DNA from 4 places in the Paenibacillus sp. J22P277 genome. Region 3 is predicted to be linked to each of the others. Evidence: predicted binding sites of a transcription regulator. Region 3 holds the regulator's gene; each other region holds the start of a gene.
What was found. The regulator Rex, encoded in region 3, represses fermentation and respiration genes when NADH is low (regulators of the CRP and FNR family bind a similar motif). The targets are predictions, from matches to a motif close to TTGTGAAATATTTCACAA.
Positions count from the first base shown of each region.

Region 1 (7,203 bases), on a different contig from region 3:
GAGCGGCAGCGGTATTTGTATGCCCTCAAGCTCGGCGCCGATGCGGTAGACCTGCAGTCAGAGGTCAACGTGCTGCAGGCGATAGCCGGGCAGAAACGCAGGCTGGGCTCCAAGTCCGGCGCGTTTCTGGTCGATGTGGACGATTATCAGGCCGCGGATGGGAAGGACTATCCGTTCTATGTCATGCGCTATATCAAAGGGATGACGTTAGGAGACTATCTCGAGCGCCAAGGCAAAGAATGGCTACCCGTGGTCGGCTTCCATCTGCTCGGCAAGCTGGCGGAGCTGCATGAAGCGGGCTGGGCGTTCGGCGATCTTAAGGTGGAGAACGTCATCGTCGAAGACTACGGCCGCCCCGAGCTCGTCGATTACGGCGGCGCCACGGCGTTCGGTAAAGGCGTCCGGCAGTTTACGGAGATCTACGACCGCGGTTATTGGAATGCCGGATCGCGCACGGCGGATGCGGGCTATGACCTGTTCTCGTTCGCCGTTCTTTGCGTTCAGCTTTACGAAGGGCGCAGGCTGGCGCAGCTGTCGGCCGGATTGCTGCCGCAGACGCGGACGCAGGAGGAGCTGGCGAAGCTCGCGGCGACGAGCCCGCAGTTGAAGCCGCTCAGCGGCTGGCTTCGCAAGGCCTTGTACGGCGAATTCCGCAACGCGCGCGAAGCGGCTGCCTCCTGGCAGCAATGGATGCACCGGCCGAACCGCGAGCGCGGCCATGCCGGCGCGCCGGCGCCGCGTTGGATGAAGGGCTTGTTCGCGCTCTCGGCAGCGGTCCTCGCGACGACGGTATATTGGCTGCTGCGCTCGGGGCTCTAACGAGAGAGAACTCGCGATTGCTTCGGCAGTGCGAATTCAATAGATTACCGATACTCTAGCGAACCGGTACTGCGGGAAGGAATGAAAGAAGTGGACGAATGGCTGAGCGAGTTGACGGAACTTGCCAGGGAAGAGAGGCTTTGGTCGTCGGGCGACACGCTGGTCGTCGCCGTCTCCGGCGGACCGGATTCCATGGCGCTGCTGCATCTGCTCCACCGTCTCTCGGTTCCCGAACGACTGACGCTGGTCGCCGCCCATGTCGACCATGGATTCCGCGGCGAGGAATCCGCGCGGGAAGCGGAGACGGTCAGGCAGTACGCCGCCATGCTCGGCGTTCCCTGCGAATCTACCTTTATCGACATGCCTGCTTATATAGAAGAATCGCGCATGAACGGCCAGGCCGCTTCCCGCGAGAAGCGCTATGCCTACCTTCATGGCGTTGCCCATACATACGGAGCGTCGCGCATCGCGCTCGCCCACCATGCCGACGATCAAGCGGAGACGGTCCTCATGCGAATCATGCGCGGGACCGGTCTTGGCGGACTGGCCGGCATCCCGATTTCGAGATTCGAAAAAAACGTGGAACTTATTCGGCCGCTTTTGCGTAAATACAAGGCAGACATCCTGCGCTACTGCGATTTGTGGGCCGTCCCGTACAGTCATGATAGCAGCAACGGGCATAAGCATTATTTTCGCAACGTTGTCCGGTTGGATATCCTGCCGTACCTGTCGGCGCATAACCCGCAATTCCCGCAGTCGCTCGTCCGATTGGCGGAGCTTGCGGCGGCCGAGGACGACTGGCTCGCGCAAGAAACGAAGGCGGTTTACGAACGCCATGTGCTGCCTTACCGCGAAGGATGCCAATTGAACCGCAAAGCGCTGCTCGGTCTGCACGTCGCTTTACAAAGGAGATTGATTAAACTAATATTGAGTTATATTGGCTTGGAAACGGAAACCACTTCATTCGAAAGCATAGAAACGATACGGCTTGCAGCCCTCGAGAGCGCAGCCACGACGTGGAGCTTCGATGCAGGCGGCGGCATCCGGTTCGTGCGCGAGTACGACAATTTGCTTTTTGTCCGTTCCTCGGGGGAAGAGAGACCTTCGGACGGATACGCTTACGAAGCGGCGGAAGGAACGACTTCCTTGCTGCTGCCCGAAGCGGAAGGGATTTTGACGTTCGAAGCGATGGCGGCATCGGCTGCGCAAGGTCCGGGAAACCGGCTGGAGGCGCTGTTCGACGCCGACGCGATTCATTACCCGCTCACGATACGAAACCGGCGGCCCGGCGACCGTATGGCGGTGCTTGGTTTAAACGGCACCAAAAAAGTACAAGATATGTTCGTTGATGATCGTGTTGCTCCCTCGCGCCGCGAGGTACTGCCGATCGTTGTCGACGCCAATGGATTGGTGATATGGATTCCTGGCATTCGCAGATCGGCCTCGGCTCAAATCACGGATTCGACACGACGCCTCATTCGCATGAAAGCGCGGTTTGCGTCGGATTTTACCGTTTGACCCATTTGTCCGAATAAGATGCGCGGAACCATTCATAGTATAGGCAAGAAACATTTAGGAGGGCCCGTGTTGCTGAACGACATTCAAGAAGTGCTTTACGACGCAGACCAAATTCAGCAGAAGGTGCAAGAGCTTGGCGAAACCATCAGCCGCGAGTTCGAAGGACGCAATCCGCTTGTCATCTGCGTGCTCAAAGGCGCGTTTATTTTTATGGCGGATCTGGTGAAGGCCGTTACGATTCCGCTTGAGATCGACTTTATGGCGGTGTCCAGTTACGGTCAATCGACCAAGACGAGCGGCGTCGTCAAAATCATCAAGGACCTTGACGCATCGGTGCAGGGACGCGACGTGCTCATTGTCGAGGACATCATCGACAGCGGGCTTACGCTCAGTTATCTCATCGACGTGCTTGAGCGCCGCAGCGCCAAATCCATTACCCTGGTCACGCTGTTCGACAAGCCGACCGGACGCAAGGTGGAACTGGAAGCGGACTATAAAGGCTTTGTGCTGCCTGACGCGTTCGTCGTCGGGTATGGGCTCGATTACGCGGAGCGATACCGCAATTTGCCGATCATCGGCATCTTGAAGCCCGAGGTTTATGAGAAGTAAACAAGGATGCAATTCACCGTGCGAGACAGCTCCCGCAAGCTGGGGCCAGTTGCAGGGTCAACTTATTTTTTGCGTCTTGAGAGGAGGTAGGGGATGAATCGGATCATCCGCAATACTGGCTTTTATTTGATTATTTTTTTGGTGACCGTCGGGATCTTCCAATTTATCAGCAGCCAAAATGACTCCAGCACAGAACTCAGCTACGATCAATTTAGGCAGGAATTGCAGACCAACAACATCGCGGAGTTGGAATATCAATTCGACGGCTATTCTTACTTGATCACGGGTGAATACAAGAAGAAGCCGGACAGCGCAGACTCCAATCAATTCTACACCCACTCCAACGTCGAAGAGTTCGTTGTGAAGGAAGTGTACGACGCCCAAGCCAAGAACGGATTCCAAATCAGCAGCAAGCCGATGCAGGGACAAAGCATTTGGCTGACCTTCCTGACGTCGATCATTCCGTTCGTGATCATCTTTATCCTGTTCTTCTTCCTCATTAATCAGGCACAAGGCGGCGGCGGCAAAGTGATGAACTTTGGCAAGAGCCGTGCCCGACTATATAACGAAGAGAAGAAGCGCGTTACGTTCGAGGACGTGGCGGGCGCCGACGAAGAGAAGCAAGAGCTTGTCGAAGTCGTCGAGTTTTTGAAGGATCCGCGCAAATTCGCTGCCGTCGGAGCAAGAATTCCGAAGGGCGTCCTGCTCAACGGACCTCCGGGTACAGGTAAGACGCTTCTGGCGCGCGCGGTTGCGGGCGAAGCGGGCGTGCCGTTCTTCAGCATCTCCGGTTCCGACTTCGTGGAAATGTTCGTCGGCGTCGGCGCATCTCGCGTGCGCGACTTGTTCGAGAACGCGAAGAAGAACGCGCCGTGCATCATCTTCATCGACGAGATCGATGCCGTAGGACGTCAGCGCGGCGCCGGCCTCGGCGGCGGGCATGACGAGCGGGAACAAACGCTCAATCAGCTCCTCGTCGAAATGGACGGCTTCGGCGCGAACGAAGGCATCATCATCGTGGCGGCGACGAACCGTCCGGATATTCTTGACCCCGCGCTTCTCCGCCCGGGCCGTTTCGACCGTCAAATCACGGTCGACCGTCCGGACGTGAAAGGCCGCGAAGCGGTATTGAAGGTACATTCGCGCAACAAGCCGCTCACGCGCGACGTGAAGCTGGATGTCGTCGCGAAACGCACGACGGGCTTCACCGGCGCCGATCTGGAGAACCTGCTTAATGAAGCAGCCCTTCTCGCGGCCCGGCGCAACAAGAAAGACATCGGCATGACGGAAGTGGACGATGCCATCGACCGCGTCATCGTCGGCACGGAGAAACGCAGCCGCGTCGTCAGCGACCGCGAGAAACGAATCGTCGCCTACCACGAAGCCGGCCATACGATCGTCGGCTACTTCTTGGAGCATGCCGACCAGGTGCATAAAGTCACGATCATCCCGCGGGGCAAAGCGGGCGGTTACGTCATCATGCTTCCGAAAGACGGCGACCGCATGTTGGCGACCAAGCAGGAATTGTTGGATAAAATCACGGGTCTGCTCGGCGGACGCGTAGCCGAAGAAATCTTCATCGGCGAGATCGGCACCGGCGCCTACAGCGACTTCAAGCAAGCGACGAGCATCGTCCGCGCCATGATCATGGAATACGGCATGAGCGATAAGCTCGGACCGATGCAGTTCGGCAGCTCGCAGGGGCAAGTCTTCTTGGGCCGCGATATCGGGCATGAACAGAACTACTCCGATGCCATCGCGTACGAGATCGACCAAGAGATGCAGTCCATCATTCAAGAATGCTACGCACGGGCTAAAAAGCTCCTGACCGAGAAGAGCAAAGAAGTGCATCTGATTGCACAAACCTTGCTCAGCGAAGAGACGCTGGAGATCGAGCAAATCAAGCGCTTGATCGAGAGCGGATCGATCGCCGGAGACGGAGAAGGCGGTTCTTCCGCTGGTCCGGTAAGCGACGAGCCGAAAGGCGAACCGATCGTCGATACGATCGGCGGCGTGAAAGTGCGCATTCAGTCCAAGGAAGCCGGAGATATCGTAACGCCGCCTGTCGATCCGGACAGCGGCAATGATAACGGCAACGGCAACGGCGGATCGCAACCCTCGTAATAAGAAATAAGGCCAAAGCTGCCCTTCGCAGACAACACTGCGAAGGGCAGCTTTTTGCATGTGTACGGCTTTGTTTTCCGTAAGGTCGCGTGTCACGCGGTAATGCATGCCGCATTCGCCATTGAAATGGCTTGAAAGCAAGAAGATACAAGCTTGCGCGACGCGCGCCTTTCTAATGCGCGCTAACCTGCCCTACAACGGTCAAAACGGCCGCTTTTGTGAGTTGACAGCCTACCGGACCTTGTGTAAATTTAATGTTAATCACTTGTAATGCCGACTGTGAATCAAGGGTTTGACAGGTAGGGTATCCTAACGGAAATGACCTCGTGCAGACTCTCGTTCTTGATCATAAAGCGGCACAAACAGGCATAAGGGCATTTGTGCCCGTTTTGTTTTGGCAGAGTTTGTGCATCAGTTCACAAAGTTTAGTGAAAAGAGGGGAATAGCCATGGAAGCATTAGCGCTCGAGCGGAAAGCGGAACAAAACCGCGAATTGCGGGAACGTTTGCTGCAGCTGAAGAAGGAACGCAACGCCATTATCCTTGCGCATTATTATCAACGCGACGAGATTCAAGAGGTAGCCGATTTCCGGGGGGATTCCTTCCTGCTCGCGCAGAAAGCGGCGCAAACCGACGCCGACGTCATCGTGTTCTGCGGCGTTCATTTTATGGGCGAGAGCGCGAAGATTCTGGCGCCGAACAAAACGGTCATTATCCCCGACGAGCGAGCCGGCTGTCCGATGGCCGACATGGTCAACGTGGACGGCTTGCGCAAACTGAAAGCCCAGCATCCGAACGCGAAAGTCGTCACCTATATTAATTCCTCCGCCGAGATCAAAGCGGAAACCGATATTTGCTGTACCTCCGCCAACGCCGTTCGCGTCGTCAATTCGGTCGATTCCGACGAAATCATTTGGGTCCCGGACAAAAACCTGGGCCACTATGTCCAGCAGAAAACCGACAAGAAGATGATTATCTGGGAAGGCTACTGCAACACGCACGATATGCTGACCGTCAAAGACGTTGAAGAAATGAGAGCGAAACACCCCAATGCGGAGTTCGTCGTGCATCCGGAATGCCGTCCGGAAGTCGTGGCGCTCGGGGATTTCGTCGGCAGCACGACGGCCATCATTAAATACTGCAAAGAATCCGACGCCAAAGAATTCATCGTCGGCACGGAAGACGGCACCGGCTACCAACTGCGTCTGGACAGCCCGGATAAGACGTTCCATTTCGCGACCAAATATTTGGTTTGCCCGAACATGAAAGTCAACAATCTCAAGAAGCTCGTGAAAAGCCTGGAAACGATGCAGCCGCAAATTTACGTGCCTGAAGAGGTCGCCAGCAAAGCGCGGCTGTCCCTGGAGCGCATGCTGCAAGTCAAATAACGCACTTTTACTTCACTTTCCGAAGAGAAAGGAAAGGATCGATATGATTCCACGCTATCTCGTAGACGAGCAGCTCGAAGAACTGCCGGTTTTGTATAAAGACGTCATTGTCATCGGGGCCGGCATCGCCGGTCTTTTTACCGCAATCAAGGCAAGCGAAGACAATGACGTGCTCATGATTACGAAGAAGTCGCTCCTCGACAGCAACACGCGTTATGCGCAGGGAGGCATAGCCGCGGTCATATCGGAGGACGATAAGCCGGAATACCATCGTCAAGATACGCTGCTTGCCGGCGCTGGCTTGTGTGCCCAAGAGGCGGTGGATATTTTGGTGCATGAAGGCACCATGGGCGTGCAGGATTTGGTGCGCATGGGCACGAAGTTTGATGTGGAGAACGGCGAATTTGCTTTGACCAAGGAAGGCGCGCACAGCCAGCGGCGGATTTTGCATGCGAATGGCGATGCGACCGGATTCGAGATCGTTCGTGCACTGTCGGAGAAAGCGGTGGCCAACCCCCGCATCGAGGTGTGGGACGATCATTTTGTCATTGATCTGATTACGGACGATAACGTATGCGTCGGCGCGCTCGTCCAGAAACCGGATGGACAGCGGCTGATCGTGCGCGGCAAAGCGACGATTCTATGCTCGGGAGGAACCGGACAATTGTACCGGTACACGACCAATCCGGAGGTCGCGACGGGCGACGGGATCGCGATGGCTTACCGTGCCGGCGCCGATATTCGGG
Region 1 is NZ_JBXENS010000015.1:14,573-21,775, reverse strand. Features, by position in the region: gene AC50YL_RS34910 (serine/threonine protein kinase) at 1-819, shown strand, start outside; gene tilS (tRNA lysidine(34) synthetase TilS) at 901-2,337, shown strand; gene hpt (hypoxanthine phosphoribosyltransferase) at 2,407-2,946, shown strand; gene ftsH (ATP-dependent zinc metalloprotease FtsH) at 3,040-5,070, shown strand; gene nadA (quinolinate synthase NadA) at 5,519-6,457, shown strand; gene nadB (L-aspartate oxidase) at 6,501-7,203, shown strand, end outside.
Region 1: nadA (quinolinate synthase NadA) is a predicted target of Rex. The motif match lies at 5,475-5,492, and genes of this name have one in related genera.

Region 2 (7,203 bases), on a different contig from region 3:
GTAAAGGTAAGCGCCGACCTTGACGCTTACGGCATATCCGATCATGAACGCGTCCGGAAGCAGCAGGAGCAGCAGGAAAGCAACCCATCCGAAGCCGCTGGAAAAATACAAATAAGTACCAAGCGACAGAACGACCAAACCTTCGAGTCTAATCAGCTTTTTGTTCATCGTTTTATTCTCCTTTTTCCCGGTCTGCGGTTCGAATTCCAGCCAGCATCCAGCCGATTCCGCGCGACACCTGTTCATATGAGAGGGGTTGATCGGACAGCAGGGCAGGGGCCTGCAGCGTTAATCCGTCGAATACGGCCTGTATTAGCGCCGCGAGCATTTCCTTCCCGCTCGTGTCCAGCTGAAGCCCCAGTCGGTCGACGACAATCATGATGCCCGCCTTCATTTCCTTGTAAATGGCCAGCAGCTCCGCCGCGAGCTTCTCGTTGTTCACGCTTTCCGTCCAGAGGCTGATCAGCAGCGTGAACCACTCCGGATTTTCCTTGCGGAATTCGACCACGTGGAGCAAGACCTGACGAAGGATTTCATCGGGCGAGACCTGAAGGTCCAGCCTGGCAAAAGCCGCCTTCATCCCCCGGTTGATCATCCATTCCCGGACCACTTCGACCAGCAGCGTTTCCTTCGTGCCGAAATGATAGCCGATCAGCCCTTGCGCGACGCCGGCTCTGGCGGCGATTTCTTTCATGGTCGCTTTGGGGTAGCCGACTTGGCCGAATAGGTTAAAGGCTGCAAGCATGATGGCGCTCTTCCGTTCGTCTTGGTTAACCGATTGCTCTTTATCCATGTTATGCACTCCTTTGACTGTTTGGTTGAACAGTCAGTTGTTTATAGGACTATAATAATACTGTTTGGTCGAACAGTCAAGAGATATTGTTATTGATATTTCGCCAAGCAACTCACGACCTACTTGGCCGTGTTAGATGTATCATCGTCCCCGACCGCTACAGATTCCGGTCTAATAAAAGCCCCACTTGTCCCGCCACAATATGAAGGGGGTCCGATAATTTCCGTGTAAACCACGATTCGACGATCCCCACGATGGCGGTACCAAAAAAATGCAAAATGACATCCTCGCTCAAACCATCGTTTACTCCCGTCGTTACGTCAACGTAATGCTTTAATCGTTCGACCACGTAGTCAAAGAAGCGGACACGAAAGGACGTGGCTTCTTTACTTTGCAGCATCGCCGAAAAAAAGGCTTCATTTCGCTTAAAATAGTCGAACCAAACGAGGCTGCCTTCGGCGAAGCTCAGCTCGGATGCGGATTCGCAAATGCCCCTTAATTCGTCCATATGTTCCTTGACGAGTTGATCCAGGAGATCGTATTTATCCTGATAATGAAGGTAAACCGTTCTTCGACCCACATTCGCCCTGTCGGAAAGATCTTGAATGGTGATCCGATCGAAATTTTTCGTAGACATCAATTCGATAAGCGCGGCTTTTATGGCATCTTGCGATTTGAGTATCCTTCGGTCGACCTTGGTCATATTATCCTCCAACCTTCTCAATAACTCGCGCAATGTCGCGCGATTTGAGCATTAATGCATGAAGCGTCATCAGTCGGCCATTGAAGAATCGGTAGTTTTCTCTATAATAATACACAGATGTGCAACAATACATCAACATGCATATTGCGGCGCGAACTGCCGAGAAGAAAGGGAAGATGCCGGATGAATCTGGGACTTCAGGGAAAAACTGCAATCGTTACGGGAGCCAGCGCGGGGATTGGACTTGCTTGCGCAAAGGCCTTATATGAAGAAGGCGTCTCGCTGGTTATGGTGGGACGGGATCAGGAGCGCTTGGATCGGGCGGCAGCTACGATTCGAGCAGAGGGCTCCGGAGGAGAATCGGCACGAATCACGCTCGTATCGGGCGACATGCATAAGCCGGAAACCGCGCGGCATGCGGTCGACGCGGCGATCGAGCACCACGGCCGTATCGATATTTTGATCAATAACGCGGGGAACGCGCAATTCGGTCCGTTTTTCGAGTTACCCGAAGAAGCGTTTTTGGAGACGTGGCAGGTAAAGCTTCTCGGTTACATGAGGATGGTGAAGGAAGCGGCGCCTCATATGATCAAGCAACGAGACGGCCGCATCGTGAACATCGTCGGCATTGCCGGACGAACGCCATCCCCCGGTTACCTCCCCGGCAGTACCTCGAATGCGGCTTTGTTGAATTTTACGAAAGGCATTTCCGGCGAGTTGGCGGCATCGAATGTCAGAATCAACGCGATTTCGCCCGGAGCCACGGGAACCGAACGGGCCGTAAGGTTCGCCCGGCGGCAAGCGGACGAGAAAGGGATCGACGTTCATGCCCAAACGTCGAGCATGAGCGCGGACATCCCGCTCGGACGTATGGTGGATCCGGCTGAAATTGCTGCCATGGCACTGCTGCTCGTATCGGACCGCGTACCTTCGATCACGGGCACGGAGATCGTCATCGACGGCGGTCAAACGCCCGGCGTTTAATGGAAAAGCTCGAAAATGCCGTCGACGGGTGAATCCTGCGATAAGAATAACGAAGCAAAAAAGTCGCCTTGTTGCGGCTTTTTTCTTGTAGCGGAATGTTTGCGGGCATAGGTTCGATATCGATTGCGGTCAAAGCGGTTGCGGAGTTCTTGCAGATCGAATGAATTGGCATTCAAGAACGCAAACTAGACAGAAGTATTAAAAGTTTCGAATGAGGCGAAAATCCTATGACATTCATGTATATTGCATCCGCGGTCGCCTGCTTATTCGTCGCATGCATGCCGAAGCGGTTGAACCGTCTGGAAATTTACGTGACCTGGATAGCGGTGGCGTTCGTTACGCGCCTTTGCGATCAATTCCTTGACCTGTACTTGAATCTGTACGATCAAGGCGGCCCCGGCATTCAATGGCAGGTCGTGGTCATCCAATGCCTCTACCCGAGCGCGATCGGGGTCATCATCCTGAACTTCATGCCGCAACGAAGGGGGGCGTTCGCCGTCTATTGTCTGGTCTGGACCGCGTTCGCCATGGTCTTCGAATGGGTTACCATACATGAGCATTACTTGGCGCTTAGGGAGTGGTCCCGCTACTATTCGCTTCCCGTCTATTTCTTCGGGATCCTGTTCCTCCGGTGGAATCTGCGCTTCATCCGGAATCGGCGAGGGGCTGTATAAGTCGATGCGATTGACGGTTCCATGTTCCGCTTAAGTAATGACCGCAAGGATCAGAATCAATAGCGAAAAGCTATGATGATGATAGAAAAAGGGCCATTGATCGATGAGGCACTAATTCGTTATAGTTGCCTTGTACGATTCGACATTCCACTCACTCATTGAGGAGCTACGAAATTCAATGCATGGAGGGTGAATCGTCACAATGAAGACCAAACCTGCGGCAAGCAAAATGATCGCCATCGGGCTGTGCGCCTCAATCGGCTTCAAGGCAGCCGGAATCAGCCAAGCTCCGAAAGCGAATGCCCTTTCGTCGACGACCGCTGCCAAGCTGATCGACTATGGCGACAACTACCCTCGGCACGCCTTATAAACTCGGTGCGAGCAAGTCGACGACAAGATACTTTGACTGCTCGTCATTCACGAGACACGAATTCGATACATTCGGCTATACGCTGCCGCGCGCCGTCTGGGCTCATAATCACGGGGAATAGGCTCAAGCGAGTTCGGGATTGTCAATCGTTTGGAAGGAGACTGCGGCTCATAATGTGAAGTTTTTCACATAAGGGCTTTTCGTGCGTGGGTTAGACTCCCCAAAACGGGGGGAGACGAGGTTTGAGAGGAGCATTGAAATGGTAGAGACTACCCATCGAAAGGAAGCGGAACCGGGGACAGAAGACGCGGCGGACGTGCTGGAGCAGCTGTTGAAGCCGGACGTGCAAGAGGCATTGACCGCCATGGCGGCGAACCTGCCAAAACTCGCGGAGATGACGGCCATGCTCACGAAAACCTATGACTTGGCGAAGAAAGCGTCAGGCGACCGCGTGCTGGTTCAAGATACGCTTGGCGGCCTCATGGAAGTCGTAAAGCCGTTGGAGGAAAAGGCCAAGCATTACGCGTCGGCCGCTATCGAAGCCCGCCAACTTGCGGAACAGGAGCGGACCTCGATGGGATTGTTCGGCATGCTGCGGCTGCTCAAGCATCCGGAGCTTCAACGGATGCTTCGCTTCGGTCGGGCGTATCTGGCTATTCTAGGGGAAAGACGAAAATAAAAATCAGGGGATGGGAACATGAGCAAGCAGATCTTAATTCTAGGCGCCGGTTACGGCGGTCTTCTCGGCGCGCTATCCGCTCGCGAGCACTTTACGGAGGAGGAAGCCGCGATTACGGTCATCAACCGCTACGAATCGCACCAAATCGTGACCGAGCTTCATCGACTGGCAGTAGGCAACATCGCCGAGAAAGCGGTTTGTCTGCCGCTGGAAACGTTGTTCAAAGGGAAAAACATCAATCTGCAAATCGGTACCGTATCCGCGATCGATCCGGAAGCCCGCAAAGTCGTTCTGGACGACGGAACGTCCTACGTTTACGACGCGCTCGTGCTTGCGCTCGGCAACGAAACGAACTTTCACGACATCCCGGGACTGCGGGAAAATAGCTATGCGCTGAAATCCGCCGCGGACGCGAAGCGGATATTCGCGCATGTCCACGAAAAAATCGCCGCCTATTCGAAATCGAAAAACAAAGCCGACGCGACCTTCGTCATCGGCGGAGGCGGCTTGACGGGCGTCGAACTTATCGGCGAATTGGCGGACGAGCTCCCGGATATCTGCCGCAGGCACGGAGTAGACTTCGCGGATGTGTCCTTGTACCTCGTCGAATCGAAACCGTCCATTCTCTCGACCTTCTCCGCGGACCTGATCGGACGCGCGGTCGCGAGTCTCGAAGCCCGCGGCGTTCAATTCCTGACGGGACGCAGGATCACGGAAGCGAACGGTTCGACGGTCAGTCTGAACGACGGCCGGACGATCCAATCGGGCACCGTCCTCTGGGCGGGCGGCGTGCAGGGCAACGCGCTTGTAGCGAGCTGCGGCATCGAAGTCGATCACGGCTTCGCAACGATCAACGAGTTCCTGCAATCCGTCTCGCATCCGGACATCTTCGTCGCCGGCGACAGCGCCGTCGTCATCGGACCGGATGGCCGTCCGTACCCGCCGACCGCGCAGTTGGCTTGGCAAATGGGCGAGCTCGTCGGAGCCAATCTGTTCGCTTACTTCAAAGGCGCCAGAATGATGGCGTTCGAGCCTGTCAACTCCGGGTCGCTCGCGAGCCTTGGCCGCAAGGACGGCGTCGGCTGGATCGGCGAAAGCGGACTGAAATTGAAGGGCATGCCGGCGTCCTTGATGAAAAAAGCCAGCGACGTGCGCTATTTGGCGCATATCGACGGCTTGTTTTCGCTGGCTTATTAAGACGCACTCATATTAAGCGGACGACTTTTCTGCTTGCGCACCAAGGAGACGACGCGATAACAGCAGGGCATAAGCCAGAAAAGCGATTGCGATAAAGCCGTACAACAGGATATACCCGCCCAAATGGAACAATAGACTGCCCACGATCGGGCTGCAAGCCATTCCCATATAGCGGAAGAAGTTATAAGCCCCGACGGCGGTCGCGCGATTTGTCGTGAATGCGCCCGTCAGCAGCGTCGTCTGCACGGGGAGCGAGAGCCCGAGGAATAGTCCGAAGCAGATAATGCCGGCCAACAGCCAAGCCAACGAGATCGAGTAGAAGACGAGGAAAAACAACACCGACGCGACGTTTAGAAATGTCGTCAGCACGATGACCTTTTTCCCGTCCATCCGTGCTTGAATTCTGCCGCCCAAGAAGCTGCCGATCACGATGCAAAGAGACATCGGCAGGAATGCCAATCCCTTTTGCTCGGCGGACAAGCCGTAACGATCGCTCAAGATGTCCGGCAGAAACACCAGGAAATTATAAAAGACGTAATACTGGATAAACCCGAGAAAAATGACCGACGAACCCGTGCGGTTCCGCAAGATAGCCGCGAAATCCCGCAGTTGAAAACGGGCAGGCTTACTGTCGTCGGGCTTTGTTTCCCGCAGGAAAGCGTAGTTGCAGCTCAGCACGAGCAGACCTGTAGCCGCAAGCGCGAGGAACACGGAATGAAAATTAAACCATCCGCTCAGAAAACCCCCGATTACCGGTCCCAGTACGGGGCCGAGCGATACCATCATCTGGAATGTTCCCATCGCCTGGCCGCGTTCTTTTCCTTCGAACAAGTCGCTGATCACCGTGACGGCCACTACGGATCCGGCGGCGATGCCGATCGCCTGCAGCGCCCGGAAGACGAGCAGCAGCTCGATATTGGCAGATAAGAAACAACCAAGAGACGCGATCACATACAGCGTAATTCCGAACAGGATGACTTTACGCCGTCCTTTCGAATCGGTAAGGGGGCCGTAGACGATCTGCATGATGGCCAGAAAAAAGGTGAACACGGAAATCGTCAGATTGACGACGAACGAAGTGGTGCGAAATTGACTGGCCACCTCGGGCAACACCGGCGTGTAGATGGTTTGCGTGAACGGACCGAGAAATGCGGCGAACGCCACGATATAAACGATGAATTTACGGTTCATGATGGCGAGATCCTCTCTATGAAATGACATTCACATGGATGACATGCAGTATTGTCATCGTACTCGAATTCGATTATTTATTCCAACGCATTTCATGTTATAATCTCATTGATTTGAGGGAATGAATGCCTGTCGGCAGTACGATTAGTTCAACGAAGAAGGAGCAGCAGAATGAGAACCGAGGATCAGATCAAAGCCAAATTATTTCAACTCCAAACCGTGCAGAAACAATTCGACACGGAGGAAATCAGAATTCAAATCGAAATTCTGGAATGGGTGTTAAACCAACCTGCCGGAAAATACCATGAATGAATAAAGGGCTGTGGGGAGCCGAACCGCAGCGAACGGCCGCCTTGACAGCATGTTTAAGCAATCCTTATAATGATGTTAGTTAGCGCTAACGCACATGTAGAGGAGAGTGCTGAAAATGAATCTGCAAGGTAAAGTGGCTATCGTAACCGGAGGCGCACGCGGTATCGGGAGCGCGACATCGCAATTATTGGCACGCCGCGGAGCAAAGGTCGTCGTGAATTACGTAAACAATCAGGATGCGGCCCAAGCAACGGTCAATGCGATCCGAGCAGACGGCGGCGAGGCCATCCCCGTGCGGGC
Region 2 is NZ_JBXENS010000005.1:644,462-651,664, forward strand. Features, by position in the region: gene AC50YL_RS20035 (DUF4260 domain-containing protein) at 1-168, opposite strand, end outside; gene AC50YL_RS20040 (TetR/AcrR family transcriptional regulator) at 173-793, opposite strand; gene AC50YL_RS20045 (TetR/AcrR family transcriptional regulator) at 951-1,496, opposite strand; gene AC50YL_RS20050 (SDR family oxidoreductase) at 1,680-2,480, shown strand; gene AC50YL_RS20055 (hypothetical protein) at 2,708-3,154, shown strand; gene AC50YL_RS20060 (hypothetical protein) at 3,357-3,524, shown strand; gene AC50YL_RS20065 (NlpC/P60 family protein) at 3,493-3,645, shown strand; gene AC50YL_RS20070 (helical membrane plugin domain-containing protein) at 3,784-4,203, shown strand; gene AC50YL_RS20075 (NAD(P)/FAD-dependent oxidoreductase) at 4,222-5,400, shown strand; gene AC50YL_RS20080 (MFS transporter) at 5,413-6,591, opposite strand; gene AC50YL_RS20085 (hypothetical protein) at 6,763-6,903, shown strand; gene AC50YL_RS20090 (SDR family NAD(P)-dependent oxidoreductase) at 7,019-7,203, shown strand, end outside.
Region 2: AC50YL_RS20070 (helical membrane plugin domain-containing protein) is a predicted target of Rex. The motif match lies at 3,698-3,715, and genes of this name have one in related genera.

Region 3 (7,203 bases):
CGCGGCGGCAAGCTGCCGGATCCCTGGAAGGAAGCGCAGTTGGTGGAAGAGGCGATACACGGCTACTTGAGCCAAATCATCCGGCCGCTCGAGAAAGTGTTCGCCGCCGTCAAAGAGGACGTCGACGATCCCGGCATCGCCGCGCTCGTCACCGATTTGAGCGGGACGGTGAAGGATCTGGCCCGCGCCCGCGACGATTTGCGCCAATTCATCAAGGCGGACCGGACGGATACGGTGTACTGGCTGGAGGCCAACAGCAATTCCCGGGCGAAGTCGGTACAAATGTATGCGGTCCCGGCGGACGTCAGTAATCAACTCAGAACCTATTTCTTCGAGACGAAGCGCAGCGTGGTGCTGACTTCCGCCACGCTGTCGGTGCAGAAATCCTTTCAGTACGCCTGCGAGCAGCTCGGCCTGAGCGGCGAAGAAGAAGCGGGCAGATTGAAGACCGTTCAGCTGCCGTCGCCATTCAATTACCGGGATCAGGCGCTCGTCATCATACCGCGCAACTTTCCGGTGCTCAAAGGAGCGGCGGGCGACCCGATGTTCAACGAGATGCTGGTCCAGTCGTTGACCGAAGCGGCGATCGGCACGCATGGGCGAATGCTGGTCTTGTTTACCTCGTACAAGATGCTTAAGCAGGTTTACGAGCCGCTGAAAGAGGCGCTTTCGCAGAAAGGCATCCAAGTGCTCGGGCAAGGCATCGATAGCAGCAACCGCAGCAAGCTGACCCGAAGGTTTCAGCAGCAGGCCGCTTCCGTGCTGCTCGGCACGAGCAGCTTCTGGGAAGGCGTCGATATACCGGGCGACGCCTTGACCTGCCTCGCGATCGTGAGACTGCCGTTTCAGCCGCCGAACCATCCGCTCGTGGAAGCCAAGTCGGAATTGCTGCAGGAACAGAAGCAGAACCCGTTCATGAAGCTCTCTATCCCGCAGGCCGTCATTCGGTTCAAGCAGGGCTTCGGGCGTCTCGTTCGCACGGCGAAAGACCGCGGCGTCGTCCTCATCTACGATACCCGCGTGATCGATACGTATTACGGCAAATATTTTCTGTACTCGCTTCCGGGTCCGAAGATCGAAACGATGCATTTGGACCAAATCGTGCCGCGGATGCATGAATGGCTGACACCAAGCGAAGAAGGAGTGGAATCATGAAACCGATGAAAATTTCCGAAGCGGTCGTTCGCAGGCTTCCCGTGTATTTGCAAGTATTGAACGACTTGAACGCGCGGGATGTCCAGACGGTTTCATCACAGGAGCTTGGCAACAGGCTGGATCTGAATCCCGCCCAAATCCGCAAGGACCTCGCGTATTTCGGGGACTTCGGGCGAAAAGGAATCGGGTACGACGTCACGTATTTAATCGAGAAAATCAGGCAAATCCTCAAGCTCGACCAGCCGCTTAACGTCGCGCTCGTCGGCGCGGGGAATCTCGGCCGCGCGCTGTGCAACTATAACACCTACCTGAAGGACAACATGAAAATCACGGCGGTGTTCGACGTGCATCCGTCGATGATCGGCAGCGCGATCAACGGCTTGACCGTGCTGCCGATGGATAAGCTGAAGGAAACGATCGTCGCGCGCAATATCCGGATCGGGATCATTACGGTACCGGCCGTCGAAGCGCAGCATGTCGCGGACCAATTCGTCGACGCCGGCGTCGACGGCATCCTGAACTTCGCGCCGACGATCCTTCGGGTGCAGGACCAGGTACGGATTCATTACGCGAATTTCACGACCGAATTGATGAGTCTCGCGTATTATTTGGACGAAGAAGGAGAAGAGGATCACAATGAAACGGATCTGGATTAAAGAAGGCACCTTCGTCACGATGGACGATGCGCGTCCCGTGCTCCAAGGGCATATGGTCATCGAGGGCGATACGATTCTGTATCTGAGCGAAGAGATGCCCGACCCGGCTCCGGAAGGCGCCGAGATCATCGACGGACGCGGGCTCGTGTTCATGCCCGGACTGATCAATACGCACGGCCATGCGGCCATGTCGCTGCTGCGCGGTTATTCGGACGACGAGGCGCTGCAAGTATGGCTGGAGCAGAAGATGTGGCCGATGGAAGGCAAATACACGGATGAAGACGCCCGCTGGGGAACGGCGCTCGCGGTGAGCGAGATGCTGCGGTCCGGCACGACGACGTTCGTCGATATGTACGACCGGATGCACATCGTGGCGGACGTGGTGGAGCAGTCCAGCATGCGCGGCATGCTGACGCGCGGCGTTATCGGCTTGTGTCCGCCGGAGATTCAAACCGCGAAGCTGAACGAAGCGAAGCAGTTCGCGAAAGATTGGAACGGCCGCGCGAACGGACGCATTCGGACGATGCTGTCTCCCCACGCGCCGTATACTTGCCCGCCGGATTACATTGCCCGCATCGTGGAAGCGGCGCATGAGCTGGATCTCCCGCTGCATACGCATATGTCGGAATCCGCCGCGGAAGTGCAGCAGAACGTTAACGACTATGGCGTGCGGCCGGTCGAGCACTTGGATAAGCTCGGTTTCTTCTCGCGTCCCGCGCTGGTGGCGCATGCCGTCCATTTGACGGACGACGAGATCGCCCTGCTTGCCGAGCGCGGCGTCGGCGTCTCGCATAACCCGGCCAGCAACCTGAAGCTCGCAAGCGGCATCGCGCGCGTGACGGATATGCTCGCGGCAGGCGTTACCGTCGGACTCGGGACGGACAGCGCGGCCAGCAACAACAACTTGGATCTGTTCGACGAGATCCGTTTGGCGGCTCTGATACATAAAGGCGTCTCCGGCGATCCGACGGCGGTGCCGGCTTGGGAAGCGCTCAAGCTCGGAACGGTGTACGGCGCGCGCGCGATCTGGCAGGAGGAGCGCATCGGGAAGCTGAAGGAAGGCATGAAAGCCGATTTCATCGCCTTGAACGCCGAACAGCCGCATTTCTATCCGCGGACGGAAATCGTGTCCCATCTCGTCTATTCCGGTTCCGGCCGGGACGTGCTGCATGTCTGGGTCGACGGCGTTCAAGTCGTAAGGGACGGCGAGTGCGTATTTCTGGACGATGCGCGCATTCGTCAGGAAGCGCAGCGCTGCTTTGAAAGGCTGTTATCCAGCTGATGCGCGCGATTCGGTACAAAAGAGCCCCGATCATGTCGACGGGCAGATGGATCCTGCTGGTCGCGATCGTCGTGGCGGCGCTGCTCGTTGCGTTCAACTTCTATTACCGTTACGTCCAATCGCCGGTTTGGGCGGCGCAAGCGACGGCCGAAGCGGATGCCGAACAGAAGAGCGGGTTGAAGAAGATAACGGATTCGTATTCTTACGTGTGGGACGAGCCGGTCTGGGTCGTGAAGGGAAAAGACGACCAAGACGCGGATACCTACGTCTGGCTCAAGAAAGATTCCTCCATTACGCTGAAGGCGAGCGACGGACGAACGAAAGATGAGATCAAATCGCAGTTCCTGCAGCAGAAGCCGGATGCCGTCATCGCCCATATGCGGCTTGGCATCTTTGGAGGCGAACCGGTCTGGGAAGTTTTCTACTCGCGCAAGCAAGCCGGCGACAACAATCATTTCTACGATTTCTACCGCTTTCGCGACGGCTCGCTTATCGTGATGTACAAGCTGCCTTCACAATAACGGCGGCGTCCGACGCGATGCACAGGTTCATCCAGCCTTCCCTGTAATTGCACGCTCCTGGAATCAACAGTCTATGATATACTTTCGTATAGCGTAATAGCTAGATGAGAGTGCAGCGTACTCTGTGGATGAAGGGAGCTTTTTGTCATGAAAATACGTCCTTTGCCGATTGTGCTGACAGCCGTTATTTCGGCGGGTTTATTGGTGGGCGGCTGGTTCATGTACCGCAACGAAGCCGACCTGAAGCCGCTTGATCGCATCGCGACAGGCGTACCCGGCGTCGTGAACGCCCAGCCCGTGATCGGCCGCAGCTCCGTTACCGTGAATTTGACTCTTGACCGGGATGCGAATCTCCGGACGATATATGATACGATCGCGACGAAAGGCAACGACATCATCGGCTCGCGGGAGTTGAAGCTGAATATCGAGAAAGCCGATTCGTCCGTCAAGCTGGACGATGCTTGGGCATCCATGCTGTTCCAGGTCGCGCAGGCGATGGACCACCGCAAGTACGCGGAAATTCCGGCGGCGCTAAAGCAGGCGCAGAACGGAAACGCCGGCATTCAGGCCGATTCGGAGATGGACGATACCAACGTTTACATTACGTTGAAGGACGACAAAGCCGTCAAATACATCGTCCTGCCTCGTACGGCCAATACGATGGGGGCGTGGCCAAATGCTTAAATACGGAAAAGAAATGCTGATCGGTTTCGTGCCGGTATTGATTTTGTTTCTGCAGTTCGCCGTGGGCGTGAACGTCATTCCGTTCGTGCTGCTGGCTGTCATCGTCGGCGGGCTGATCTATATGGCGCGCGCCCGGGGCCATTTGGCAACGGTAGGCGGCGGGCATAAAGGCAAGCCGCGTCCGCTGAAGCCGATGTCGTTCGAGGAGATCGGCGGGCAGGACAGAGCGAAGCAGGAGTTGATCGAGGCGCTTGATTTCCTCGTACACGTCGATCAGATCTCGAAATTCGGCATACGCCCGTTAAAGGGGATTCTGTTGACCGGACCTCCGGGAACGGGGAAAACGCTGCTGGCGAAAGCCGCCGCCAATTATACGGATTCCGTCTATCTGGGCGCCTCGGGCTCGGAATTCGTGGAGATGTACGTGGGGGTCGGCGCGAGCCGGATCCGGGATTTGTTCAAGGAAGCGCGACAGAAAGCCGCCAAGCAGGCCAAGAGCAGCGCCGTCATCTTCATCGACGAGATCGACGTCATCGGCGGCAAGCGCGACGGCGGGCAGCAGCGCGAATACGATCAGACGCTGAACCAATTGTTGACGGAGCTCGACGGCATCCATACCACGGATACCCCGCGGATTCTTCTGATCGGCGCGACGAACCGCAAGGAAGTGCTGGACGCCGCGCTGCTTCGCCCGGGCCGTTTCGACCGGCATATCGCCGTCGATCTGCCGGACAAGAAGGGCCGCGAACATATCCTGAACCTGCATGCGCGCAATAAACCGATCGACGAAAGCGACGTCAGCCTGGAGAAAATCGCGGAAGAGTCGTTCGGCTTCTCCGGGGCGCAGCTCGAGAGCGTCATGAACGAAGCGGCGATCTACGCGATGCGGGAAGACGGCGAGTCGATCAGCCAGCGGCATCTGTCCATGGCCATCGACAAAGTGATGATGGGCGAGCGCACGGACCGAGAGGCGACGAACGAGGAGCGCGAGCGCGTCGCGCTGCATGAGCTGGGCCATGCGATCTCTGCCGAGCTCGTGCGGCCGGGGAGCGTGTCCCAGGTGGCGCTGCTCCCGCGCGGCGGAGCGCTCGGCTACGTGCGGCATAATCCGCAGCAGGACAAATACTTGTACACGAAGCAGTTTCTCGAAGGACAAATCATGATCGCGCTGGGGGGCGCCGCCGCGGAGGAAATGTTCTACGGCGAACGGAGCACGGGCTCCCGCGGCGACTTCGAGCAAGCGATGAACATCGTCCGTTCCATGGTGGAATCGGGACTCACGGAGCTTGGCATCGTCGACGGCTCCATGATGACGCCGGACAAATGGGCGGCGGTGACGGGCGGCATCCTGAACGGGTTGATGCACGGCGTCAAGGAACTCCTGGAGGCGCACCGCGCGGTGTTCTTGTCCGCGCTCGACGTGCTGATCCGGGAAGAGACGTTAAGCGGCGACCGGTTCCGCCAGCTGCTGCGGCAGTTGACGGACGGGCAGCGCGAAGCGATCGCGCACTGATCGCGCATGGAAGGCGGAGCAGCTGTCCGCCTTCTTATTTTTGCGGAAAAACGGTATAATAAAAGATGAAATTCGGAGGTGTGAAAGTTGACGGGAGTACGTAAAGTCGGCGTCGTAGGCGCCGGAACGATGGGGCAGAGCATTTGCGAAATGCTTGCCGCAAACGGACTTGATGTATATATGGCGGAGCAAGGCGAGGACCGTCTTGCCCATGCCATGAGCATGATCGAACAAAGCTTGGACAAACAAATGGAACGGTGGGCGCTGACGTCCGCCGAGAAGAAACTCATCATGGGGCGCATTCATCCGAAGTCCTCCTTGAACGAGCTGCAAGCCTGCGAGCTGGTCATCGAGACGATTACGGAAGAGTTGGACAGCAAGCTGGCGATCTTCAAGGAACTCGACGCCGTATGCCTGCCGGACGTCATCCTGGCCAGCAACACGTCGACGCTCAGCTTGACGGAACTCGCCAGCGTGACGTCCAATCCGGACCGGGTCATCGGCATGCATTTCGTGTACCCCGTTCATAAAACGAATCTCGTGGAAATCGTGCGCGGGCTCAAAACGAGCGACGCGGTGTTCGAACGGACGAAGCAGTTCGTGGAGACGACGATACATAAGAAGGGCGTCATGGTATTCGAATCCCCCGGATTCGTCACGACGCGGCTGATCTGCCTCTTCATCAACGAGGCGCTGCATGTGCTGGAAGAGGGCGTCGCTTCGGCGGAAGATATCGACAGCGCGATGCGAATCGGGTATGCGTTCCAGCACGGCCCCTTCGAGATGGCGGACCGTTTCGGGCTCGATGCCGTGCTGGCCGCGCTCGATCGGATGTTCCGCGATTACGGGGAGCTCAAATACCGGCCGTCGTTCATCCTGAAGAAGATGGTGCGCGGCGGCCAGCTTGGCGTCAAAAGCGGCAGAGGGTTCTTCGAATACGACAAGGAAGGCGGAAGGGTATGATCATTCTTGTCCTGAACGCGGGCAGCTCTTCGCTGAAATACCAGCTGTACAACATGGAAGAGGAATCCGTGCTGGCGCAAGGCCGCGTGGAACGGATCGGCATGGACGCTTCGATCGTGGTGCACGAGCCGACGGGGAAGCCGGAGGTTAGCGAAGTCAGCGAGATCTTGGACCATAACACGGCGGTTCGCCGCTTGATCGAGCTGCTGACGAACAAGGAGCACGGCGTGCTGATGTCCATGAAGGAAATCGACGCCGTCGGCCACCGGGTCGTTCACGGCGGCGAGAGCTTCAAGCAATCGACGCTCGTCACGGAAGACGTGAAGAGGGAGATCCGCAGGCTGTTCGACCTGGCCCCGCTGCACAATCCGCCGGCGATGATGGGCATCACGGCCGTGGAAAACAATTTGCCGAACGTGCCGCAGATCG
Region 3 is NZ_JBXENS010000001.1:277,769-284,971, reverse strand. Features, by position in the region: gene dinG (ATP-dependent DNA helicase DinG) at 1-1,155, shown strand, start outside; gene AC50YL_RS01350 (redox-sensing transcriptional repressor Rex) at 1,152-1,811, shown strand; gene AC50YL_RS01345 (amidohydrolase) at 1,792-3,093, shown strand; gene AC50YL_RS01340 (cell wall elongation regulator TseB-like domain-containing protein) at 3,126-3,614, shown strand; gene AC50YL_RS01335 (hypothetical protein) at 3,762-4,298, shown strand; gene AC50YL_RS01330 (AAA family ATPase) at 4,291-5,811, shown strand; gene AC50YL_RS01325 (3-hydroxyacyl-CoA dehydrogenase family protein) at 5,899-6,774, shown strand; gene AC50YL_RS01320 (acetate kinase) at 6,771-7,203, shown strand, end outside.

Region 4 (7,203 bases), on a different contig from region 3:
CGTGCCGGTGACCGGCTGCATTTTCGCCGGGTGGCGAAGCAGCCACGCGATGGCGATCGTCGTGTTGCTTACGTCGTGCTTCTTGGCGACTTCGTCGATTTGCGCGTTCAGTTCCGGGAATTTCGGGTTGTCCAGGAAGACCCCCTCGAAGAAGCCGAATTGGAACGGCGACCATGGTTGGATCGTGATGTCGTGCAGGCGGCAGTAGTCGAGAATGCTGCCGTCGCGGTTGATCGCGGATTCGTTCTCCATGTTCACGTTGACGCCGTTCGAGATCATGTTGGCGTTCGTGATGCTGAGCTGCAGCTGGTTGGCGACGATCGGCTGCTTCACGAATTTCTTCAGCAGGGCGATTTGGTTCGGATTTTGGTTGGACACGCCGAAGTGGCGCACTTTGCCGGAGCTCTCGAGCTTGTCGAACGCTTCCGCGACTTCTTCCGGCTCGACCAGCGCGTCCGGACGGTGCAGCAGCAGGATATCGAGGTAATCCGTACGCAGACGCTGCAGGATTTTGTCGACCGACGCCAGGATATGCTCCTTGGAGAAGTCGAATTGTCCTTGGCGAATGCCGCATTTGGACTGCAAGATGATCTTTTCGCGAACATCGTCGCTCATATGTATGGCATCCGCGAAGATCTCCTCGCATTTGCCGCCGCCGTAAATATCCGCATGGTCAAAGAAATTCGCGCCCTCTTCAAGCGCCGTTTGGACGAAACGCTCCGCGCCTGCCTTGTCCAGCTGATTGATGCGCATGCAGCCGACCGCGACGACGGGTACCTCCAGCTTGCTGGTTCCGAGCTTCATCGTTTTCATGATTCCTTGCCTCCTGTTCGATTCGAGGAAATTGGGGTTTAGCCGGGCGACGCAACGGTGTAAACGATAAGGGCTGTCGTGCTTCCCCCTAAAGATTGTGACATACTAGCTGTCCCGTTTCAAGGGCGCCGAAAGTCCCGCGGAAAAGATTGCCGGCAATTCCGGACCCGCCTCCGTGAGATCTTTGCTATAATAATACTGATATGTTGAAACGGAGCTTCCACCAAAATACGAGAAAAAGAATGTGATGACGTGGTTCAATCTGCTTACCGGCAACGGAAGCAAGCTTTCCTCGAGAAGGTAATCGCCCGCTTTGCGATCGGGGATTACCGGCAGTTAAGCGCCTTGTATCTCCCGATTCTGATCGATCAGGCGTTCATCGTCGGCCTCAGCCTGGTGAACACCGCCATGATCAGTTCCTCGGGCGTGTCGGCGGTCAGCGCGGTCAATATGGTCGATTCGCTTAACATGTTTCTGATCAGCGTGTTCGTCGCCGTGTCGACGGGCGGCACGGTCATCGTGGCGCAGTACAAGGGAAGCGGGAACGGGCTCATGGTGTCCAAAGCCGCTGCAAGCTCCGTCTCGTCCGTGACGCTGTTTGCGATCGTCATCAGCCTCGCGATGATCGCAGCCCACGGTCCGGCGCTCAGTCTGCTGTTCGGCGCGGCCGACCCGGACGTTTTCGCCGAAGCCAAGACGTATTTTATCGGCAGCTGCGCGTCCTATGCCGGCATCGCGCTTACGGAAGCGGTCTGCGGCGCGCTTCGCGGCATTGGGCGATCCCGGGCGTCGCTCATGCTGTCCTTGATCATGAACGTGTCCTACGTGCTGCTGAACGTGCTGTTCATCAACATGCTGCACATGGGCGTGCTCGGCATGAGCATCTCCATCAACATCGCCCGGTACGGAGCGGCGGCGTTCGCGCTCTATTACTTGGTCAAGATGGATACGAACCTGCATTTGCGCCTGATGGATCTGCTGCGCGTCAAGTTCGCCACGGTGAAGAAAATCTTGTACGTGGGGCTGCCTTTCGCGGCCGAGCAGATGTTCTTCAATGGCGGCAAAATCGTCACGCAAATCTTCATCGTCCATCTCGGGACGAACGCGATCGCGATCAACGCCATCGGCGGTTCGTTCGCCGGCTTGACGCAGATCCCTTCCGCCGCACTCTCGCTTACCGCGATTACGGTCGTCGGCCAGTCCATGGGCCGGCAGGACGTGGAGGAGGCCCGGAAGTTCACGCGCTTCTTCCTGTGGGTGTCGTCCTTGTTCCTGCTGATCACGGCGCTGATCGTCGTGCCGCTGTTCCATCCGATCGTCAGCCTGTTCCACCCGCCGAAGGAGATCGTGGACGACCTCTTCATCATCGTGCTGATCAACGCGATCGCCCAGGTCCCGCTTTGGTCGATCAGCTTCATCATGCCGTCGGCGCTGCGGGCGGCGGGCGATTCGAAGTTCACGTCGCTCGTATCGCTGCTGTCCATGTGGCTGTTCCGGATCGTGCTCGGCTATATACTCGGGATCGTGCTGAACGTCGGCATCGTCGGCGTCTGGTTGGCGATGAATATCGAATGGGGCGTCCGCGGCGCCATTTTCCTGTGGCGGTTCGGCGGGAAGAAATGGTACCGGCATCGGTTGATCTGATGCGCGACGCCGCCGATATGCCGATTCGTAGGCGCGTCGAACCCCCTCGGCCGCAAGCGCCGGGGGCGAGGATAGCACATTTAATTTCGCTCGTTAAAACTTGATTACCTAATGATGCTTGATCAGCCGGACCCATCCGAGGACGGCCAGCGCGATAAGGCCCCAGAGCGCGACGCTGATGATCGCGCCCCAGAATAAGCCGACAAAAAAGTTCGATTTGCGTTCGTCCATTGCAGTTGCTCCCGACACCCGGTTTTACGAATAAGTATGGCCCAAATCAGCGAGAATTAAAAGTCGCCGGCGCACGCGGGACGACGGGAGCCATGATGTGCCGGCTTGCCATAGAAGGCGTAAGGTAAGGAATCCGTAAAGCATATTGAACGACTAATCAGAATGCGATATATTGCATGTATACATTAAAGTGACCTAAGGAGCTTACCTGACGATGCCTGTACCCCGGGATTTCGCCTCGCCCGTTCGCATGACCGCGAAGGAGCGGGCTTTATCGCAAATTCAACGCTGGATTATCGAAGGCACGCTCAGGCCGGGCGAGAAGCTTGTCGACGCCGAGCTCGCCGAGGCGCTGGCCGTCAGCCGAACGCCGATCCGGGAAGCCTTCCAGCTGCTGGAGGTGCAGGGGCTCGTCTCGATGCAACCCGGCAAGGAAACGCGCGTGACCGATATCGAGAAGGACGACATCCTCAATTTGTACCCGACGCTGGCCTCGCTGCACGCGCTCGCGGCGGAAAAGGCGGCGCTGCTCATCGCCGCGGAGCAGATCGAACGGCTGAAGTCGCTCAACGGCCAGTTCGCCGCGGCGATCGCGGGCGGGCTGCCGTATCAGGCGATGGAGCTGGACGAACAGTTCCACGACCTGATCGTCGACGCATCGGGCAATCCGTACGTCGCCTCGTTCAGCGCCTCGCTGCAGATTCATATCCGCCGGTTCAAGTACGTCTTCCTGAAGCAGCCGGAGACGGAGATGAACGGTTCCGTCGAGGAGCACGAAGCGATCATCGAAGCTTTGGAGCAGCGGTCTCCCGAGCGGGCCTCCGCCTTGATGAAGCAAAATCTGATCCGGCCGATGAAGGAGCTGTACGCCGTCATTTAGGAAAGGCAGCACGGTAAGGATGCGTTTATCCGATCCGGTGCACCTTAAGATTGGCGGCTTATCGTGACGCTCGGCGCGGGAAAACGGCATTGTCCGTCGGGGTGGGTTTTATTTCACGGAGTGATTAATTATTTTTATTGCCATAATAAAAATAATTTTTAAGTTTACCTATGGTCGAGCAGGGCAAAAAGCGATACAGTAGAGAAAGAAGTAAGGCTGCCATCTTCGAAGCGTCATGTGATTATTTTCACATTTCTCCCTTAATTTGCGCGGGCTTGCTTTACCGCGTTCCTCCATTAATGGGATTAATCTTAAAGGATGTTTGCAGCTGAGTGACTACATCTGAAGGAGGCAATACAATGAGTGAAACAATGGTATCGAACCTGGAGCAAAACTCGGCAGCGTTGGCGAAGTCGGACGTACTGGATCAACTGCTGAAGCCGGAAGTGCAAGAGGCGCTGACGCAGCTGGTGGACCAGCTTCCGAAGCTGTCCGAAATGATGGCCTTGATGACGAAAACGTACGAATTGGCGCAAAAGGTCGCGTCCGACCGCGTCCTCATCCAAGACACGGTGGGCGGCATTCAAGAAGTCGTCAAGCCGCTGACGGAGAAAGTGAAAGGCTACGCCTCGGCGGCGATCGAAGCCAACGACCGCGCGGAGCAAACCGACAACGTGATCGGCCTGTTCGGCATGATCAAGCTGCTGAAGGATCCCGAGCTGCAAAAGATGCTTCGTTTCGGCCAAGCCTACCTCGACATCCTGGGCGAAAGAAAAAAACAGGACTAACGCAGCGTTAACGAACGATTCCACACTAAGCGAAGCACGGAGGATGAGATCCCATGAGAAAAGAAATTCTGATTCTAGGCGCCGGGTACGGCGGCTTGCTGAGCGCGCTGTCCGCACGCCAGCACCTGTCGACGGAAGAAGCGGGCATTACGATCATTAACCGCGTAGGTTCGCACCAAATCATCACGGAGCTTCACCGTCTTGCCGCAGGCAACGTGGCCGAGAAAGCCGTTGCGCTGCCGCTCGAGAAGCTGTTCAAAGGCAAATCGATCAACGTTGTCGTCGGCGAAGTTCAAACGGTCGACGTCGCAGGCAAAAAAGTCGCGCTGAACGACGGCTCGTCGTACCGCTACGACAGCCTGGTTCTCGCGCTGGGCAGCGAGACGAACTATTTCGGTATCCCGGGCTTGCAGGAAAACAGCCTGACGCTGAAATCCGTCAACGACGCCAACCGCGTGTTCAACCATGTTAAAGACCGGATCAAAACCTTCGCGGCAAGCAAGAACAAAGCGGACGCGACGATCGTCATCGGCGGCGGCGGCTTGACCGGCGTCGAATTGGTCGGCGAGCTTGCGGACGAGCTTCCGGGCATTTGCCGTCAATACGGCGTGGATTTCGCGGACGTTTCGATCTCGCTGGTCGAAGCAATGCCTACGATCCTGCCGATCTTCTCGCCCGAGCTGATCGGACGCGCGGTATCGAGCCTCGAAGCCCGCGGCGTAGAGTTCCTGACGGGCCTTGCGATCACGGAAGTGAACGGCAACGTCGTGACGCTGAAGGACGGCAGAACGATCGAAACGAACACGCTCGTATGGACGGGCGGCGTGCAAGGCAGCTCCCTCGTCGGCAACAGCGGCGTGGAAGTCAACCGCGGCCGCGCGACGGTCAACGAGTTCCTGCAATCCACTTCGCATCCGGAAGTGTTCCTGGCCGGCGACTGCGCGGTCGTATTCGGACCTGAAGGCCGTCCATACCCGCCTACGGCGCAGCTGGCATGGCAAATGGGCGAGCTGGTCGGCGGAAACATCGCCGCGTCCTACAAGAACTCCAAGATGGACAGCTTCAACCCGGTATTCTCCGGCACGCTCGCAAGCCTCGGCCGCAAAGACGGCATCGGGTCGATCGGCGAGTCCGGCATCGAGCTGAAAGGCGCGCCTGCTTCCTTGATGAAGAAAGCAAGCAACGCGCGTTACCTGGCGCATATCGACGGATTGTTCTCGCTGGCTTACTAAGCCAGGCAGAAGCAGTCGCTTATAGAATCGCAGCCCCGACTTCGCATGGAGTCGGGGCTGCTTTTTTGTCATGCGCGGATAACCGGCGTGCGAGTGCGCGGACGCCAGCCGATTGACCAGTGGACGCTGACTTGTCAACATGGTTATCCACAATCCCAACAGGCACGAAGCCCGTAATTATCGGGACTTTCGGAAATCATGCGAACATATCCACAGATGCGCCTATGCACAAGCGGATTACGGCTGGCGGATACGGGGACATAGCTTTGGAGTTATTCCTCTTCTTCGTTGATCATCAGGGTGATCGGATTGGATTGCGCGGTACTAGGCACCGTCCGGCCGTCCTCCGCCACGAATTCGAACGACAGGTCGGCCAGGTTGACGGCGATCAGGTTTTGCGGCTCGCGGACGGCTATCGCGGCGAATAGCACGGACACCGATGCCTTCGGCGCGATGAGTCCGACCGGAATGCCGGTATCGGGATCGACGCCGGGCGCGGCCGCGCCTCCGACCGTGACGCTATTCTCCGTGAAGGAAAGTCCCGCCGGCAGCATGTCATGCAGAACGGCTCGTGCTAACGGAGCCGTACCGGGATTCGAGATCGCAAAGGTAAAGACGACCGTTCCGCCGATGACCAACTCGGTCGAGTTCGCCGATTGCGTAATGGACGGCGGCGTACCCGCTTGGGTGAAGGAACGATTCACGCGGCATCCTCCTTATGTGCAAATACAGATATGTATGCACGCCGACGGGAATTAGAATAGCCCTCTCGCAAGAGAGGGCCGTGTCGTCTGGAAGACTTCAGCCGTTTCTGATCCGGCGTCGCGCATGGAACTGCTTCCACTGAAAGTACATAAAGCAGCCGAGGCAAAATCCGCTTAAGGCGAGCACGACGGCGACGGTCAGCATCCCGAGACTGACGTACGCCAGCGTTTGGATGCCGAACGCGGATCCGAGCAGCGCCACGGCGAGAAACAAGATGGCCAGCAGGTTGTTGAACCGGAGCAGCTCGCGGCTCTCGGTCTTGCCGCTGGCGGGCAGCAGCGGCGACAATGCGCGCACGAACAGATTGTAGCGGATGCCGTACGTGCGGCCGATGAACTGCACGGCGAGCGGAAGAAGCAGGATCCAGAACTGCTGGGTGGCGAGCGTGGCAATCACGCAGAGCAGGATACCCAGCTGATTGCCGCGAACCCGGTGGAGCGGGACTTCGTCGATGCAGGCGTAGGCATCGAGCTTAACGGTTTGCGCCATGATAGAGCCTCCGATCGAATGTGGATAGATTACGTATAGTATACACCTAATTCATACTATTCGGGTAGGATATAAATGCTCGGCTTAGCGCCGCTTGACCGCCTGCAATATATTTAACATGCGTTCACGAAATATTGAATTGTGCGAATGGGGAGCGAACGCTATAATTCTATAACGCCTTATGGCGTTAACACGGCCTGGCATGCGCGGGCAAAGCGGGGGAATCCTAGTGACGAATTGGATGCAGTCGGATATAGAGGGACACGCGGCTTGGACGGGCGGGACGGATGAATTGTCCGTGACCGTGGTGCCGGAGCTCGGCGCGAAGGCCGTGTCGCTGCTGAACCGGAAGACGGGCCGC
Region 4 is NZ_JBXENS010000002.1:779,911-787,113, reverse strand. Features, by position in the region: gene AC50YL_RS08260 (aldo/keto reductase) at 1-813, opposite strand, end outside; gene AC50YL_RS08255 (MATE family efflux transporter) at 1,066-2,457, shown strand; gene AC50YL_RS08250 (hypothetical protein) at 2,566-2,688, opposite strand; gene AC50YL_RS08245 (GntR family transcriptional regulator) at 2,903-3,568, shown strand; gene AC50YL_RS08240 (helical membrane plugin domain-containing protein) at 3,928-4,356, shown strand; gene AC50YL_RS08235 (NAD(P)/FAD-dependent oxidoreductase) at 4,410-5,588, shown strand; gene AC50YL_RS08230 (DUF11 domain-containing protein) at 5,861-6,292, opposite strand; gene AC50YL_RS08225 (DUF4395 domain-containing protein) at 6,390-6,842, opposite strand; gene AC50YL_RS08220 (DUF4432 family protein) at 7,072-7,203, shown strand, end outside.
Region 4: AC50YL_RS08240 (helical membrane plugin domain-containing protein) is a predicted target of Rex. The motif match lies at 3,804-3,821, and genes of this name have one in related genera.